Linked DNA regions of Bosea sp. 685. The protein of the gene in region 2 interacts with the protein of the main gene of each other region in a pairwise test. Links are inferred from orthologs where the notes say so. Each region holds a gene or a part of one and is shown on either strand. Other genes may lie near its edges.

Region 1 (4,243 bases), 2.5 Mb from region 2 along the record:
CCGAGCCGCCGAAGAAGACCAGTGCCAGCAAGGACAGGAAGGTCGTCGTCGCGGTCATCGCCGTGCGCGAAAGCGTCGAATTCACGGAAAGGTCGAGCAGTTCGTCGATCGGCATCGTCTTGTAGCGGCGCAGCAATTCGCGCGTACGGTCGAACACCACCACCGTCTCGTTCAAGGAATAGCCGACGATGGTCAGGATCGCCGCGATCGAGGTCAGGTTGAACTCGAGCTGCGTGATCAGGAAGAAGCCGATCGTCAGGACGATGTCGTGCAGCGTGCCCAGGATCGCGCCGATCGCCAAGGGCATCTCGAAGCGGAACCAGAGATAGATCAGCACGCCGACGATCGCGAGCACGATGCCGAGCGTGCCGGCCTGAACCAGCTCGCCGGAGACGCGCGGGCCAACCGTCTCGACACGGCGGAAATCATATGTGCCAGCGAAAGCCTCGCGCGCCTTCGTGACGACGACCTGCTGTGCTGCATCCCCGCCTGGCTGCAGAGCAAAACGCATCGAGAGCTCGCTGCCGCTGCCGAATTCCTGGATCTCAGCTTCGCCAAAGCCAAGTCCATGCGCGGTCGAGCGCACCTGGGCGATCTCGGCCTTGCCATCCTTGGCCTGCATCTCGATCAGGGTGCCGCCCTTGAAGTCGATGCCGAAATTCAGCCCCACCGTCAGGAACAGGGCGATCACCAGCACAGAATAGGCGGCCGAGAACGGATAGCTGAAGCGCCGGAAGCGGACGAATTTGAAGCGGGTATTGTCGGGGACGATGCGAAGCAGACGCATGCGCTATCTCCTGAAAAGGGTTGGCAGCGTCAGAACGGCAGATGCTTGGGCCGGGCCCAGCGATACCACAGCGCGATCAGCATCCGCGTCAGCGTCACGGCCGTGATCACGGTCGTCAGGATGCCGAGGATGAAGACGACCGCAAAGCCGCGCACCGGGCCGGAGCCAAGCGAGAATAGCGCCACGGCCGCGATCAGCATGGTGACGTTGGAATCGATGATGGTGGCAAAGGCGCGCTGGAAGCCCGCCTCCAGCGCCGAGACGAGGTTGCGGCCCTGATGCTCCTCCTCGCGCATGCGCTCATAGATCAGCACGTTGGAATCGACCGCCGTGCCGATGGTGAGCACGATGCCGGCAATGCCGGGCAGCGTCATGGTCGCGCCCAGCAGCGACATCAGCCCGAAGATCAGGCAGACATGGACGAGCAGCGCGATCGAGGCGATCAGCCCGAACACGCCATAGGTGCTCAGCATGTAGAGGATCACCAGCGCGGTTGCGATCAATGTCGCGAGCTTGCCGGCATGGATCGAATCGGCACCGAGGCCGGGGCCGACAGTGCGCTCCTCAACGATCGTCATCTTCGCCGGCAACGCGCCGGCGCGCAGCAGGATGGCGAGATTGTTGACGCTCTCGACGGTGAAGTTACCGGAGATCTGGCCCGAGCCGCCGGTGATCGGCGACTGGACGACCGGCGACGAGATCACCTTGTTGTCGAGCACGATCGCAAGCGCACGGCCGAGATTCTCGGTCGTTGCCTGTCCGAAGCGCTGCGCGCCACGCACATTGAAGCGGAAATTGACGATCGGCTGGCTGGTACGGGAATCGAAGGCCGCCTGCGCGTCGGTCAGATCGGCGCCGCCGACGATGACTTGCCGATTGACCGGCACAAGTGCGCCGCCACTATCGTTCGACGGCAACATGTCGACATCGGTCGCGCCCGGCTCGGCGATGAAACGAAATTCGAGCTTTGCCGTCTCGCCGATGCGCTTCTTGATCTCTTCTGGATCGGCGCCGGGCACTTGGACGAGGATGCGGTCGAGCCCCTGACGTTGGATATTCGGCTCCTTGGTGCCGTCGGGGTCGATACGCCGGCGCAAGACCTCGATCGCCTTGGCGGCAGTATCGCGGATCAAATCATTGATCGCGGCTTCCGAGAACGTTGCCTGGATCAGGCCATCCGGCTGCTCGGTGAAATCGATAGTGGATTGGGAGGACGCGCCGAAGGCTCCGAGCGCGCCCAAAGGCTGGGCCAGTTCGCGCAGTTTCGGTAGCAACTTCGCTCGGTCACCGGCGTCTGCGACGCGCAACTGCACGCCACGCGACGTCAAAGTGATGCCGCCCTGGGCCGAAACGCCCGCTTCGCGGAGCTTCGCGCGAGTGTCGTCGCGCAGCGTCGTGATCTTCGTACGGATCAGGTCGGCGCGGTCGATCTCAAGCAGGAAGTGAGCGCCGCCTTGCAGGTCGAGCCCAAGCACGACCGCGTGGATCGGCAGCAAGAACTTCGGAATCCAGGACGGAGCGCCCTGCTCTATCGCCTTGCGCGTCTCAGGTGAGAACAGGTTCGGCAGCGCAAGACCACAACCGAAGAACAGCACGAGAAGGACGGCGATGACCTTGCGGGCCTGGAAACGAAGCATCTGCTTGAACAGCCTTGTTGTCGCGCGCCGGCTCGCTTTGGAGCCGGAGCGTCGTTCAGCCCTTGACCGGCTCGCCCTTGGCGCGAACTTCCTGGATCATGCCCTTGACCAGCCGGATGCGCACACCCTCGGCGATCTCGGCCTCGATCTCGCCGTCGTCGATGACCTTCGACACCTTGGCGACGATGCCGCCGGAGGTGACCACCGTGTCACCGCGGCGGACGTTCTTGATCATCTCCTGATGCGACTTCACCCGCTTCTGCTGCGGGCGGATGATCAGGAACCACATGATGACGAAAATCAGCACGAAGGGCACGAGCGACATCAATACGCTGTCGGAACCGCCCAGGTTGAGGCCTTGAGCGAAAGCAGGGGTGATCACGAATAGGCTCCTTCATCGCGGCGGCGCAAAAGGCCACCGGCCGCGGGGCGCGGCAAAAGCATCGTCAGGCTTGTCAAAATCGCGCGGACTATAGCCACGGACGCCGGTAAATCAATCTGAGAGCGGCCGGACATCCAGCCGCGCCCCCCACCTATGGGCTCGCCATCATTCGCGCAATGGCCTTGCGCTTTGCATCGAGGTGCAGTTTACCGGATTGTTGAACCGTACCGTCGGGTACGGCTGCCGCGGCTCACCTGTTTCAAGGCGCTTTCCAGATGACCGACATCGCTACCGACCAGACGCTCGCAACGCTCCTGCGCATCGCCTCCGCCCTGGAGCGCATCGCTCCTGCTGCCCGCAAACCGGCTGATCTGACAGTGGCCGACGCCTTCGTCTGGCATCCGTCCGGGGCGGAGCTTGCGCCCGTCGCCAGGGTCAACCGGGTGGCGCTCTCGCTGCTGCGCGGCGTCGACCGCGTGCGCGACACTTTGGCCGAGAACACCGAGCGCTTCGCGCGCGGCCTGCCCGCCAACAACGTCCTGCTCTGGGGCGCGCGCGGCATGGGCAAGTCCTCGCTGGTCAAATCGGTCCATGCCGACACCAACACGCGGCTCAAGAGCGAGGCGCTACCGCTGAAGCTGATCGAGATCCATCGCGAGGACATCGAGAGCCTGCCCGTGCTGATGGCGCTGCTGCGGGCGGACAGGCACCGCGCCATCGTGTTCTGCGACGATCTCTCCTTCGACGGCGACGACACCTCGTACAAATCGCTGAAGGCGGCACTCGACGGCGGCGTCGAAGGGCGGCCCGAAAACGTCGTGTTCTACGCCACATCGAATCGCCGGCATCTGATGCCCCGCGACATGATGGATAATGAGCGCTCGACCGCGATCAATCCAGGCGAGGCGATCGAGGAAAAGGTCTCGCTGTCGGACCGATTCGGCCTCTGGCTCGGCTTCCACAAATGCAGCCAGGACGAATATCTGGCGATGATCGACGGCTATGTCGGCCATTTCGGCCTTAAGGTCGCGCCCGAGGACTTGCGTCGCGAGGCGCTGGAATGGGCGACGACGCGCGGCTCGCGCTCGGGCCGCACCGCCTGGCAATACATCCAGGATCTGGCCGGGCGGCTGGGCAAGCGGCTGGAGGGGTGAGGCGCGGTTGACAGCGTCATTCTCGAGGCTGCGCCCCGAGAATCCCAGCCAGAATGAGGCGCGAATACGAGATGGCCGGATCAAGCCCGGCCATGACGTCTGTGCTCAAAGCAATAGCGGGGCGGCCTTTCCTGGGACCGCCCCGCCTTGTTCCGATCGGTGGGGTCTCGCGGGTACCGATCGAATTCCGGGATCTCGAATGCCAAGATCTCGAATGCCAGGATCTCGAATGCTGGGATCTCGAATTCCGGGATCGCTCAGTTGTTCAGGTAAGGCGTCGGAT
Region 2 (4,777 bases):
CGCGAGCTTGGTGACGCGCTCGGCATGGTCGAGCGCCAGGCGATGGGCGACGCGCGCGCCGCGATCATGCGCGCCGACGAAGAAGCGCTGATGCCCGAGCGCCGTCATGACCTGCGCCATGTCGAGCGCCATGGCGCGCTTGGAATAGGAGAAATGCTCGGCATCGCTCGCCGGCTTGTCGCTGTCGCCATAGCCGCGCAGATCGGCGCAGACCAAAGTGAAGCGGTCGCGCAAGCGCGCGGCGAGCTTGTGCCAGAGCGCATGCGTCTGCGGATAGCCATGGAGCAGCAGGAGCGGCGGCCCCTCCCCGCCCGTCCGGACACGGATGCGCGCGCCCGATGTCGCGACATCGAGCAGGCGGAAGCCGGGGAAGAGGCTGTCCTGGACGGGAATTTCGGTGACGGTCATTCGGCGCTGTTAAGGTGAAACAATCGGGAGCGATTACCCTGAATCCCGTGCGATTACGTCGATGGATTATTACACAATCACGATCAATAACCGCATGATCGACAATGTGAGAATCCAGCAGCCCTCATGAACGGTCAGGTGTCCCTCATCGACGAGAATGATCCGGTTCAGAGCGTGTTCGCGCCGGTGCTGGGATTGCCGGCGTGGAGCGTGCAAAAGGGCCAAGGCAGCATGCTCACCTTCGAGTTCGGCAATCCATCTCTGTATATTCGCGAGCCAATCGAGACGAAGGAGGCCGCGAGCGCAAAGATCGTCGCGTGGCGCCGCCGCCGTACCGTCAAGCCAATCGGCGAGTGGTGGTTGTGGATTTATTGCTGCAACTGGCGGTGCATCGTGCGCGGTCGCGAAGCCGCGCATTCGGAATCGACAAGCAAGCGGATCGGCTCCGCTGCACGCGAACTCGACGGGCAACGCCTGTTGTCTATCAGCGTCGATCCCCTCAAGGGGACATCCCGCTTTGCCTTCGACCTCGGCGCCGTGCTGGAGACGTGGCCCTACGAGGACGAAGACCTCGACGAACAATGGTGGCTGCAGCACCGGTCCAGCTACACCTTCGCCTATCGCAAGGATGGCCGATACAGCTGGTCGGCAGAGCGCTCCGGCGAGGAAGTCTGGTTACCATTGCCGTCGGGCGCCACCGGCATAGTTGCCTGAACGCTCCTACCCCCGCCTGCGGCGGGAAGAGAAAAGGCCGCTTCTCCCCCCATAAGCTGGATTGACGGCTCTGCGCCCTACCCCCGCAGCGCCGCCCCATAGCGCTTGGCCATCTCGGCGACGATCTTGGCGCCGACCGCCTCGATCTCGGCCTCGGTCAACGTCTTGTCGACCGGCTGCAGGGTTACAGCCAGCGCAACCGACTTCTTGCCGGCCTCCACGCCTTGCCCTTCATAGAGGTCGAAAACCACGACATCGGCGATCAAGGCCCGGTCGGCGTTCTGCGCGGTCTTCATCATCTCGCCGGCCGCGATCGTCTTTTCGACGATGAAGGCGAAATCGCGCGTCACCGGCTGGAAGCCCGAGAGCGCCAGCTTCGGCTTGACCTTGGTCGGCTTGTATTTCGGCAGCGGCAGCGCATCGAGATGGATCTCGAAGGCGACGAGCGGCCCCTTGACGTCGAGCGCCTTCAGCACCTTGGGATGCACCTCGCCGAAGGCGCCGATGACGCCCTTGGGGCCGAACTGGAGCGTGGCCGAACGGCCGGGATGCGCCCAGGCAGGACCACCAGTGACGATCTGCAGGCCGCCAACCGGGACACCGAGCCCTGTCAGCAGGCCCATGAGATCGGCCTTGGCGTCGAAGACATCGACGGGCTTGGCGGCGCCGTCCCAATGGCGGCCGACGCCTTCGAGCCTCGCCGTGCCCCGGCGCAGCCCGGCTGCGGCGATGAACTGCCCCTCAGGCGTGTCATCCTTGAAGACCTGCCCGACCTCGAACAGCGCGACGTCGCCAAGGCCGCGATCGGCGTTGAGCTGGCCAGCCCGGATCAACCCCGGCAGCAGCGAGGGGCGCATATCGGAGAGATCGGCCGCGATCGGATTGGCGAGCACAAGCTGGCGCGCGCCGCCGCCGAACAAAGTCGCGGCGTCATGCGAGATGAAGGACCAGGTCACCGCCTCGACGAGACCGCGGCTGGCGAGCAGGCGCTTGGCGGCGCGGGTGCGCTTCTGCAGCACGGTGAGAACGGGCTTCACCACCTCGCCCTTGATGCGCGGCAATGGCGTCGAGACAACGCGGTCGAGGCCCGCGATGCGCACGATCTCCTCGACGAGATCGGCCTTTCCAGCGACATCGCCACGCCAGGACGGAGCGGCGACCTTGACGCGCTCGCCGGCGCCCGAGACGTGGAAGCCGAGCGAGGTCAGCGCGACCTTCATCTCGATCTGCGGCAGATCGAGCCCGGTCAGGCGCTTGACCTCGGACCAGGGGAAATCGATGGCATGGGCGCTCTCGGGCAGATCGCCCTCGAAGACCATCTCGGAGGCTTCGCCGCCGCAGAGATCGAGGATCATCGCGGTGGCGAGATCGAGGCCCGGACGGGTGAAATCGGGATCGACGCCGCGCTCGAAGCGATAGCGCGCATCGGAGTTGATGCCGAGCGCGCGGCCGGAGCGGGCGATGTTGAGCGGGTCCCAGAGCGCGCTCTCGACCAGCACATCGGTGGTGGTCTCGCCGCAGCCGGAGGCCTCGCCGCCCATGATGCCGGCAAGCGACTCGACGCCGTGCTCATCGGCGATGACGACCTGCTCGCCGGTCAGCGTGTAGCTCTTGCCGTCGAGCGCCAGGATCGTCTCGCCGTCCCTGGCCCGGCGCACCGTGAGATCGCCCTTGACCTTGGCGGCGTCGAAGACGTGGAGCGGCCGGTTGCGGTCGAAGGTCATGAAATTGGTGATGTCGACCAGTGCGTTGATCGGCCTGAGGCCGATGGCGCGCAGCCTCGCCTGCAGCCAGTCCGGCGAAGGCCCGTTCTTGACGCCGCGCACCAGCCGCAAGGCGAAGACCGGGCAGAGGCCCTTATCCGCCTCGGCGAAATCGAGCGTCACCTTGACCGGGCAGGGAAAGGCCCCGCGCACGGGCAGGATCTGCGGCGTCTTGAGGCCACCGAGCCCGGCGGCGGCGAGGTCGCGCGCGACGCCGGCGACGCCGAGCGCATCGGCGCGGTTGGGCGTCACCGCGATCTCGATCACGGCATCGTCGAACCCGGCATAGGCGGCATAGGGCTGGCCGACCGGCGCATCCTGCGGCAAGTCGAGGATGCCGTCATGATCCTCGGAGAGCTGCAACTCGGCGGCCGAGCAGAGCATGCCGTTCGACTCGACGCCGCGAATGACGCCCTTGCCAAGCGTGATGTCCTTGCCGGGGATGTAGGTCCCGGGCGGTGAGAACACGCTCTTCATGCCGGTGCGGGCATTCGGCGCGCCGCAGACGACCTGCACAGGCTCAGCCCCGCCGGTGTCGACCATGCAGACGCGCAGCCGGTCGGCATTCGGGTGCTGCTTGGCCTCGATCACATAGGCGATGGTGAAGGCCTGGAGAGCCTTCGCCTTGTCCTCGACCGCCTCGACCTCGAGCCCGACGCGGGTCAGCGTCTCGGTGACGGTGTCGAGCGAATCCGTGGTGTCGAGATGGTCCTTCAACCAGGACAGAGTGAACTTCATGAGTGTCCGTCACTTCTCAGATTGGCATGGGACATCGTGGGCGACGCAGCGTTGAGCTGGTCTTCCCCATCCGTCCGGATCTTCATGGAATTGCCGCGCCAGCTCACTTCTCCGGCGACGAAGGCATAGGCCCAGACGCCGGGAAAGATCAGATCCCGCAGCAGCAGCGCCAGCGGCATGCGCCAGGAGAGATACCAGCCGACGCCATAGGCCAGCGCCATCTCCGCCACATACCAGGGCAGCAGCACGAGAGCGGGGCCAAGCCATGCGGGATATCCGTAGGCCAGTGCCGCGAAAGCCGCGCACAGCGCCGGCAGCAGCGGGCCGGACAGGATCTCGGGCGCGAAGAAGGGCAGGAACGTCACCCGGCGCAGACGCGCCCAGCGGAACTGCCGCTGCACGACGTCATACAAGGAGCGCTGGCCCAAGGGCTGCTCGAAGGGCTGGCCGACGAGATGGACATGCTTGCCGGCCCGGCGCACCAGCTTGGTGGCGGCCGCATCCTCGGCAATTTCCTCGCCCAGCACGGCGATGCCGCCATTGGCGTCGAGGAAGGGCTTGTTCCAGAGCATCGACTTGCCCTGCGCAAAGCCGAAGCCGAGCGCCTCGCCGGCATATTGCCAGCGCGCCTGGAAGGTGTTGAGGAAGGCGCATTCGAGCTCGGCCCAGAAGCCCTGCGGACGCGAGCCCGCCGGCGTCGAGCAGACGAGCCCGGTGTCGGGGCGCCATGAGGCCAGCATGCGCTGGATATAGTCCCTCGGCATCAGCACATTGGAATCGGCCAGGATGACCCATTCGGTCGTCGCCGCTTCCCAGCCCTTGACGCAGTTGTTGAGCTTGGGATTGGCGCTGACGGCGACATCGCCGGTGATCAGGCTGACGCGCTCCGCGCCGAAGCGCCCGATCAATTCCTCGATCAGCGGCACGATCGGATCATCGGCATCGGCGACGCAGAAGATCGTCTGATAGCGGGGATAGTCGAGCAGGAGGCCAGACGTCGCCGTCTCCCTGCTGAAGGCCTCGATGCCGCGCACCGGGCGCACGACCGTCACCGGGGGCTGCGCGTCGAGCAAGGCGCAGCCGGCATCCTTGCGGCGCAGACGCACGAAGGCGATCGCCTGGCAAAGCAGGTTGATCGCGACGGCGAGCGCCGC

What was found. The genes of interacting proteins can lie anywhere in the genome.
Region 1: the proteins of pheT (region 2) and secD interact in binary tests that used the Escherichia coli proteins (3 or more experiments, as listed by UniProt). The link is inferred for Bosea sp. 685 from one-to-one orthologs.

The regions. Positions count from the first base shown.
Region 1 is NZ_CP134779.1:2,169,451-2,173,693, reverse strand. Bases 121-3,023 are described here. They hold secD (protein translocase subunit SecD), read right to left. Parts: upstream 2,425-3,023; coding sequence 817-2,424; downstream 121-816. Other genes in these bases: yajC (preprotein translocase subunit YajC), read right to left, coding at 2,480-2,749; secF (protein translocase subunit SecF), read right to left, coding at 121-787. Outside these bases: more of secF, read right to left, coding at 1-120; RMR04_RS11715 (ATP-binding protein), read left to right, coding at 3,082-3,960; RMR04_RS11710 (peptidoglycan DD-metalloendopeptidase family protein), read right to left, coding at 4,218-4,243. UniProt on the Escherichia coli protein: Part of the Sec protein translocase complex. Interacts with the SecYEG preprotein conducting channel. SecDF uses the proton motive force (PMF) to complete protein translocation after the ATP-dependent function of SecA.
Region 2 is NZ_CP134779.1:4,625,604-4,630,380, forward strand. What follows is about bases 912-4,023. They hold pheT (phenylalanine--tRNA ligase subunit beta), read right to left. Parts: upstream 3,624-4,023; coding sequence 1,200-3,623; downstream 912-1,199. Other genes in these bases: RMR04_RS22840 (hypothetical protein), read left to right, coding at 912-1,122; RMR04_RS22850 (ceramide glucosyltransferase), read right to left, coding at 3,620-4,023. Also shown: RMR04_RS22835 (alpha/beta fold hydrolase), read right to left, coding at 1-408; more of RMR04_RS22840, read left to right, coding at 547-911; more of RMR04_RS22850, read right to left, coding at 4,024-4,777.